Regions from separate parts of the Paenibacillus sp. Z6-24 genome, predicted to be linked through region 2. Evidence: riboswitches for the same ligand, from Rfam matches in the RefSeq annotation. Region 2 holds a riboswitch; the other holds the start of a gene.

Region 1 (4,520 bases), 2.0 Mb from region 2:
ATCGGCTTCATTTCGGCCCGGTGACCGGTATAGTTGCCGGTATGCTCAAACCATGGCGTATCGGTCGCCCATGGATGCACGGTACAGACGTGAATATCCTGCTGATCTTCCAGCTGCATCTCCTGATACAGTGCAGCACTCAATCCGGCTACAGCGAACTTGGTCGCTCCATAAGCGGTGTAATACGGGAAAGGAACCTTGCTGACGATCGAGCCGAGGTTGATCAGTGTGCCATGTCCCTGCTGCTTGAACTGGCGCAATGCATAATGACTGCCATACATCGTACCCAGCACATTAGTCTCGACCAGACGGGTCAGGTCGGCTGTCGGAATCTCGGTATACGGACCGATCGCGCCAACACCGGCATTGTTGATCCATACATCGATTTTGCCAAAAGCAGACATGGCCGCGTCAAACAGGCGGGCAATATCTTCTTCCCGGCCGACATCAGTTGTTACGGCAAGCGCATTGGGACCGATCTCGGCAGCCATTTGCTCGATCAATTCGGTACGGCGGGCAGCGAGCACTACATTGGCGCCTTCAGCGGCGAGCTGCTGGGCGACCCCTTTGCCGATACCACTGGATGCACCGGTGATGAGGACAGTTAACTGGTCATGCGGAATTTTCTGAACCATATTCATTCCTCCTGTTCTGGATAAATGGATTTGTACATCAATACCCGTGTGTTCCCGGGGCCAATCGGATCGGCTGCATATCGACAAGTAGAATCCTCATGCTGCCTATGTGTCAGAGGACAGTGGATTATTTCCCATCATCGGGCCGTGGATGACCATGCCCGTCTCCGTGAACCCCGGTGCCTTCAAATACCGGATCATACAGACTGCCTGCGGTGAACTCGGCCGGTGGTGCTTCGTAGATCATGTTCTGGACGAACTGGCCGCTGATTTTCTCGGTCATTCGCGGCAGCAGATTGCTGGATAGGGCTGTTCCTTTAACCTTGAAGCCGACTTCGACACTCTCCTGCGGATGGTCGATCAGCCGGTACATGGCATCGATAATATCATCCGGATCATCGAGCGGCTTCATATCAATCTCGTGACCACTGTAGTTGGCAGCATGACCGGTCCACGGCGTATTCATCACCCATGGATGGACGGCACAGACATGAATATCCTGATGTCCTTCGAGCTGCATCTCCTGATTCAGCGCATAGCTGAGGCCGGAGACTGCCGCTTTGCTGCCGCTGTAGGCAGCCAGATACGGAAAGGCGAGTTTGCCGGCAAAGGAAGAGACATTGATCAGCGTCCCGTAGCCCTGCTGCTTGAACTGGCGCAGCGCATAATGGCTGCCATACATATTGCCGAGCAGATTGATCCGGGTCATCTGTACGAGTGACGATAACGGCGATTCGGTAAAGGGGCCGATCGCAATCGCGCCTGCGTTGTTCACCCATACATCGATCTGGCCAAGCTGGGACATCGCTGCTTCATATACGGCGGCAATATCCTCTTCCCGGCTCACATCGGCAGTGACGGCAAAGATTTTGGGCGCGTACTGCTGCTCCATTTGCTTGAGCAGATGAGTGCGGCGGGCAGCGATAACGACGCTTGCGCCTTCGGCGGCGAGCCGCTGTGCAAGTCCAAGTCCTGTGCCGCTGGAAGCTCCGGTAATGACTACATTTAGCTGGTCGTGCGGTATATTTCGTGGCATTTATGTTCCCTCCCAGGATAGAGCTGATGTCTGAATATGCGTTCGTTGGGATATCGTTTGCACATATTCTCGTCATGCCCCCTTGCCGATACGGGCACAGAGTGGGCGACGAGTCATGGATTTCCTGTTATTTCCTGCATTCCAATGTAATACACATACCCGATCGAACCGGCGTTTACTCGTTGTTGCACCAATTTCCATAGTTCTTTCATAAAGTCATGCATGAAACTGGCTGGCTGGCAAAGTGCAGAGCAAGGTGGCATACCGCCGCAGGCATCCGGTCTATGATCGCCATCGATGATCTTGACAGCCGGCCGGATGCTGTGTAGAGTAAGAGGCAATCAAAGAGACTTCTGTCACATGTATTTTGTACAGCCTGTACAGGAATGCTGCGACAGCAATCTTATATTGTGAAAGACCACTAGGGGAGCCATTCACTGGCTGAGACGAGATTGCCTCGGACCCTTGGAACCTGATCTAGTTCGTACTAGCGTAGGAAAGTGGAGACCGAGCAGGGCTAACTATGCCATTATTCTGCCGCTCCATATGGAGCGGCTTTTTTGCGTGGATATGCAGCATCAGCTAACGTGATCCGGCACTGTCCCTAGAGCGGGCCGCCGGTGAGCATCCATTTTCCCAAGGGAGGTTCTTTCCGAACACATCAGCAAAGGGAGAGATGACAGTATGAGTTTTTCAGCAGAAATCAGACAGGCGGCCGATCCGGTATTTGAGGCGATTTATCACCATCCGTTCGTGCAGGGTATTGCGAGGGGGGACCTCAAGCCGGAGCAGCTAGTCCATTATGTAAAGCAGGATTTTGAATACCTGAACTCGTTTATGCGGATCTATGGTACCGCGATCTCCAAATGTACTAGCCGCGAAGATATGGACATGTTCAATCAGCAGATATCCTTTGTATTGAACAGCGAGGTGCATCCGCACAACAACTTCTGCCATGTCGCCGGAGTACCGTACGAACAGCTGCAGGGTTATCCGGTAGCGCCGTCCGCGCATAACTATATCCGTCATATGCTGACCGCTGCACAGGAAGGCGATCTGGGCGATATTCTCGCCGTACTGCTGCCATGTCCATGGACGTACTGGGAGATCGGCAAGCGGCTGCTGGAAGACGTGAAGCCGGATGTATCCCATCCGTTCTATGACTGGATCGATTTCTACGGCAATCGTACCGATACGATTACGAGTCGATTCTGTACACGACTGGACGAGATTGCCGCGGCATCGACACCGGCGCACAGGGAGCGGATGAAGCAGCATTTTATCCTCAGCTGCCAGTTTGAATATATGTTCTGGGAGATGGCCTATACGCTGGAAGATTGGCCGGTGCAGCTGGAGGTGACCTCCGTATGAACTGGAAAATGAAAGAGGTCGTGCTGACCGTTATTCTCGCGGTGGCCTGCGGGGTACTCTATCTGGGCTGGTCGACGTTGTGGATTCCGATCTCCGCGCTGGTCGGGCCGATCGGAGCAGGATTTATGTTTGGCATCTGGATTATTGCCAGTCCAATCGTCGCCTATATTATTCGCAAGCCGGGCGCCGCGCTGATCGCCGAAGTCGCGGCGGCGGCAGTAGAGATGCTGACCGGCAGCCATTTCGGACTGTCTGCGCTGCTGATTGGGGTATTTCAGGGATTGGGCGCGGAGATTGCTTTTGCCATATTCGGATACAAGCGGTACAACGTATTCACCTTGATGCTGTCTGGAGCACTGGCTGCGGTGGGCAGCATTGCCTACAATTTGGTCGCCAACGGACTCGGCTATTATACCACCCAGATGTTCTTCCTGACGCTGGGCATTCACGTGATCAGCGGCATCGTGCTGGGCGGACTGCTGGCCAAGGTGATCGTCGAAGCACTGGCCCGTACCGGTGTGCTGAATCCGTATGAAATCATGAAGTCACGCCGCAAACAGGGGAAACCGCATGCAGTGGCATCTCGGGTGTAAGGAACTGTCGGTCGGCTTTGATCATCAGGAAGAGACGGTGCGGGTGCTGGATCGAATCACCCTGTCCATCACCCGCGGGGAAAAGGTACTGATCCTCGGACCGAGCGGCAGCGGCAAATCAACGCTGCTGTCGGCACTGTCCGGCATTATCCCCGATCATGTCGAAGCCGAAGTAGAAGGAGAGATTTACCGGCAGGAAGCCTGCGGCGTGATGTTCCAGGACCCGGATACCCAGTTCTGCATGCTGCATGTGGATGAGGAGATCGCCTTTAGCCTGGAGAATCGGCGTGTGCCGCGCGGCGAGATGGATGGCATCATCCGGCAGGTGATGCAGATGGTCGGCTTACAGCTGGAGCCTCATACGCCGATCGACACATTGTCCGGCGGCATGAAGCAGCGCCTGGCGCTGGCCTGTCTGCTGGCACTGGAACCGGAAGTGCTGTTCTTCGACGAGCCGACTGCCCAACTGGACCCGGTCAGCCGCCGGGACGTATTTGGGCTGCTCCGCGAGATTGCGGGCAAAACGGGTCAAACGATGGTATTCGTCGAGCATGTACTGGACGGTTGTATCGAATGGATGGACCGGGTCATTCTGCTGGATCGCCATGGGCGGATTATCGCAGATGGGGAGCCGGCACATATCGTGACCCATTATCGGCAGCAGATGGAAGAGGCAGGGATCTGGCTGCCACGGCTGTTTCCGTACAGCTGGCAGGAGGTGGTGAATGATCCATCGCATCCGCTGGCAGATGTGCTGCGCCATGAGCTAAGGGAGCGGATGGAGCGTGACCGTCAGGCTTCACTTTCGTCCTCTGCAGCATCGTCAATCCATACCTTATCCTCCAATGTATCCGCTGCGAACGGCACTGTGATCATACAAACCGA
Region 2 (4,520 bases):
TACCGAGCGGCTCTTTCCATTGATCATCAATTCCATACTGGTGTCCCCCCTTCCGTCTCCGGTTGCAGTCTCAAAAGGTGTTGCAGTGCACGGCCCGGAGCAAAACTTGCCGGGATGGAAGAACTCTGACCGGATGCTATGGCTTCCGCCATAATCCGTCCGGTTCCGGCTGCCAGCAGGATGCCATTACGATAATGCCCGCAGGCCATCCATACACCCGGCAGCGGTGTCAACATTCCCATATAAGGCAGCTCGTCCGCCGTACCCGGCCGTATACCGGCCCAGCAGCGTACCAGTTCCCCGTTGGTGATGGACGGAATATACTGCTGCGCTTTGAACAACAGCTCGGTGACTGACCCGGCTTCTACCAGCGTATCTATTCGGCCGGGCTTACTTGTCGCCCCGATCCAGATGCGATTGCCCTGTTTGGGAATAATATAGATTTGATGACCATAAATCGTATGATTCAGCCAGCTTGTCGGTGTGCGTATTTCCAGCAGTTCTCCTTTGACCGGTAAAAAGGGCAGCCGGTATCCTTCAGCCTCGATCAATCTGGCACTACCAAGTCCGGAAGCCAAAATAATCTGCTCCCCATACATCACTCCCTGCTCTGTCACCACACCGGTAGCCCTTCCATACTCCCCGTGTTCACGCAGCAATCGTCTTACTTCCGTCTGCCGATATAACACTGCTCCCAGACATACTGCCGCCAGCACCAATGCTTCATTCAGCAGGGAAGGAATAAGCTGCTGTTCGGATCGGTTGTAGAGCATCCCATGCTCTGAGCGGATATATGGCTCTTCCCTTGCCAGACGCTGATTATCCCACCATTCCAGATGAGAGTTGCCAGCCTGTACGCTATCCTGCTTGTTATTATAAAGTCGCTCTCCAACGGAACCCGGATCTGCAGAAGCAAGCTGACGAGAATGATGTTCCAGATCATGTGGTTGCACAGGCAGCAGGAATCCTTCACTGCGCAATCCACAATGTATACCTGTCAGCTCATATAGCTGTTCGGTCAGCCCGGTGTACAGAGAGCGGCTGTACAGAGCCAACTGACGAAGATCCGCATGCTGGAAATGTTCCGACTCCGCTGCCAGCATTCCTCCGGCAGCACCCGATGCCCCCGATGCAGGCTGATTTTTCTCAATGATGGCTACTTTCATGCCTTTCACCGATAATTCATAAGCGATAGAGGCTCCAATTACACCAGCTCCGACTACAATCGCATCATAATATCCGTTGCTTCTCATTGCTCATATCACCTTCCTCAGTCTATGTTCTCTCTATCACAGCTGATGCAGCGGATAAGGCTGCTCTGTAGGCAGCAGCCTGTTCAGCCGGATCATCGGCTGCGAATATGCCGGACATGACAGCTATACCGGCTGCTCCGGCATGAGCCAACTCCTCAGCATGCTGCGGCTGAATGCCTCCGATGGCAATAACAGGAATATGCACAGCACCACATAGCTGATACAGCTGATGAATTCCGCGGGCCGGAACTCCCCGTTTGGATGGTGTCTTATAAATATGCCCGTAAAAAAGATAATCCATGCCTTCCTGCTCTGCCTGTATCGCATGCGCGGTAGTGTGTACGGATCGCCCGGCTATATATTTCCATGGATGCTGAATGCCCTGTTCCGGTTCGTATAAAGCGGACGCCGTTTGCAGTAGACTCTTCATGTCATGCCGGGACAGATTATTGTCTGAAAGAGATATACTTGGCCTCCATCGATCCGCTTCTGCTCTGTTGAAACTGTGCTGTTCAGGCAAATGGATGCCCCCGATTCCCAGCTCCGCAGCAAGCTGAACTCTGCTATTGAGGCGAATCTTGGCAGCAGGGATTCCTTCCTGCAGCATGACTTGTATCAATTCTTTCACCTGATCGTCTGACCACTGCTTCTCCCGAATGTGAATCGCTGTTACCTGGTGATGCACCTGTGTACCGACTGCAAGTATCTTCTCTGCCGGCTGACTGCCTGTACTCACAATGTGCAGCTCCATCATGCACCTCCTGCTTTCTACTCACCGACTAATCTGTATCTCTAATCTGTACAATTGAATAATGAGCAACGAACCGACCGTGCCTTTAAAGGCTAATCAGACAGAACCCGATAACGCAAAAAAACCACCTTCCCGCAGGAAAGTGGTTGTCTGATTCAAACAATAACAGGACTATTTTACAAGCAGCCTGCCGAAGTATAATCTTGTCAAAACATTGATGATATCATTGTGTGCATCCTTATGTATTATTGCCTGATAGATGCCGTTAATCCGTTCAGCGCTGAATAATGAATGAGAAACAGGATTGCCTGTTCATTCATGTATCTGCCGCCGGCTGCATAATGATAATTTAAATCCAGTCTGCATCGGATTCAGTTGATATACTCGTTCGTCCAAGGTTATTCTTCTACCACTTCCCTACGCTGGTATAATCCAGATCAGGTACAAAGGGTTCGGCAATCAGTTCTGCCATCTCAGCCGTTACAGGCTCCCCCAGTGCATTGTAGCTATTCAATTTAAGCATATTTATCTTAGCAAAACTGCTCTTATAAAGCAAATATTATGTAGAAATAGGAAACCTGACAACAGAGCCTGATAGCACAGGCACACCACCCAGCTGCTCCATAACCGCCGCTGTCAGAAAAAAAGACTGTCGCAGAAAATCAGCAGATTCCGTATGAGTCCGGTCGAGAATCAAATGGTAACGCATAAAGGAAAGCAGGTCCTGCGCGTTCCATGCATCTTGAAAAGCCTGGTAGTAATTCAGCATGTACATAGGCTGATGTACACCGAATCTGCGAACAATACTGGCAGCAGTCAGCAGAGACTCTGGCTGATATGCACCAAGCACCGGAATCCAGGGTATGGAACGAAGCACTTCATCATGGGCATATTCATGGAAAAATGTTTTCAACTGTGCTGTATTCTGACTCAGATTGACAACGATAAGATCAGCTTCTCCGAGCATCGGCATCTGCTCTGTTCCAGAACCAGCGTCCATCAGGATTAGATCGTAATATTCCCCGGCTATGGTGAGCAGGTATTTCCAGAAAAGATGATCCGGCATCTTCTCTTCCCGCTCATCTGTGCCGATCAACAGATCAAGTCGATCTTTGAGGAGAGGAATCATATAATCCGATACATTATTACGAGTCAGAATACCTGATTCATACAAATAACGAATCCGGTCTACTCCCGGCCTTTTAGGCGGATGAGTATGATTCATAAGTACATCTGCAGACAATAAGCCCGCTTCGACACTTTGGTTACGACACTGGTTATGACACAGCAGCAATCTCAGCCGATACTGCAGCGAGGCGGTAACAGCGGCAATGGCTGTATGGGATGAAGTTCTTCCGTGGCCCCCATCCGGACTCCAGAACATTACGGTAGTCATTGATTTCCTCCTTTTCGCTGGATTAGCGTAGATTGAACCATAGTTTGCGCTTTTTCACCGGGGAAGGCAGATAATCGCTTAGCAATTCTCTCAGCACCGATGCTGCTGCCGGCTGATGGTCAAATGGATCGGGATTCCAGGGAATACTATGTACCTGCTCCGTATGAAGCTCCCGCTGCAGACGCTGTACCGCATCTTCCGGAGCCAGCGGCAGACAATACTGCCATTTATCCTGGGGATACCGCTGCAGATCGGCAGCCATCTTCAGTACATCCTGGTAACGCCATTCCGCCCCTGATCCAACAATGATAGGAATATCCGCCCGTAGAAATTCTTCCAGCCGGTCATTTTGCTGGTAACGCCCCAGATCCAGAATGATAAACCGGTAGCTGCCACCGAGCAATCCTACCACTTCCGCTCTGGCTGATTCACGCCAGTAATCGACACCTTCCAGTGTAAACTTGCGTTCTTCCAGCAGCATATGTCGCTCTGCCATTCCGTTCACCGCTACCTGCTGTATACGGGCAAATGCTCCAGGAATATGGTTCATTTCCACCAGCGCGACCTTTTGCTGACTTCTCGCCAGATGATGGGCAATGGACACAGCCGTATGTGTAGTTCCTGTACCTGATGTTGCTCCCATAACCGCAATGACCTGTGTCATCTTGTTCCATCTGCTGGCGGATATGCCGGACTCTCCATGCACGCGGCTATAGTGCTCATTCACAGCCTGACCAAGTGCCTGCCTCGTATCAGCTGCAGACTGGAAGCGCTCGGATGGCTGATGATGAAGCAGCTTGCACATGACCGGAATTATGGCTTTGGGTATGTCATTCCTTATAAATTTCTCCATGCCAGGCATCCACTCACTGTAATGCCCTCCGGTTGCCAAATACAGAAGGAGCGCTCCCAGTCCGTACAGATCCGAACGGTGATCGGTCTGTCCACTTCCGTACTGCTCCGGCGCAGCAAAACCGATGGTGCCCAGTTTCACGGTATCCTGGCTTTCCTCTGGTTTAAAGGTACGGGCTATGCCAAAATCAATCAGCCGAATATCCATTCCCAAAGTGATCATTACATTGGATGGTTTCATATCGCGAAATACAATCGGAGGCTCATG

Evidence for each region. A riboswitch is a leader RNA that binds a small molecule or an ion and turns the genes downstream of it on or off. The one in region 2 is predicted to bind thiamine pyrophosphate.
Region 1: another riboswitch for thiamine pyrophosphate. It lies ahead of tenA (thiaminase II); the one in region 2 lies ahead of M1D61_RS09910 (thiamine phosphate synthase).

Annotation. Positions count from the first base shown of each region.
Region 1 covers NZ_CP096398.1:216,971-221,490, forward strand. The annotation lists gene M1D61_RS00945 (SDR family NAD(P)-dependent oxidoreductase) at 1-635, opposite strand, end outside; gene M1D61_RS00950 (SDR family NAD(P)-dependent oxidoreductase) at 763-1,671, opposite strand; TPP riboswitch at 2,085-2,187, shown strand; gene tenA (thiaminase II) at 2,356-3,042, shown strand; gene M1D61_RS00960 (ECF transporter S component) at 3,039-3,635, shown strand; gene M1D61_RS00965 (ABC transporter ATP-binding protein) at 3,613-4,520, shown strand, end outside.
Region 2 covers NZ_CP096398.1:2,240,801-2,245,320, reverse strand. The annotation lists gene thiS (sulfur carrier protein ThiS) at 1-36, opposite strand, end outside; gene thiO (glycine oxidase ThiO) at 27-1,253, opposite strand; gene M1D61_RS09910 (thiamine phosphate synthase) at 1,276-2,007, opposite strand; TPP riboswitch at 2,402-2,508, opposite strand; gene M1D61_RS09905 (hypothetical protein) at 2,564-3,400, opposite strand; gene M1D61_RS09900 (protein kinase domain-containing protein) at 3,423-4,520, opposite strand, start outside.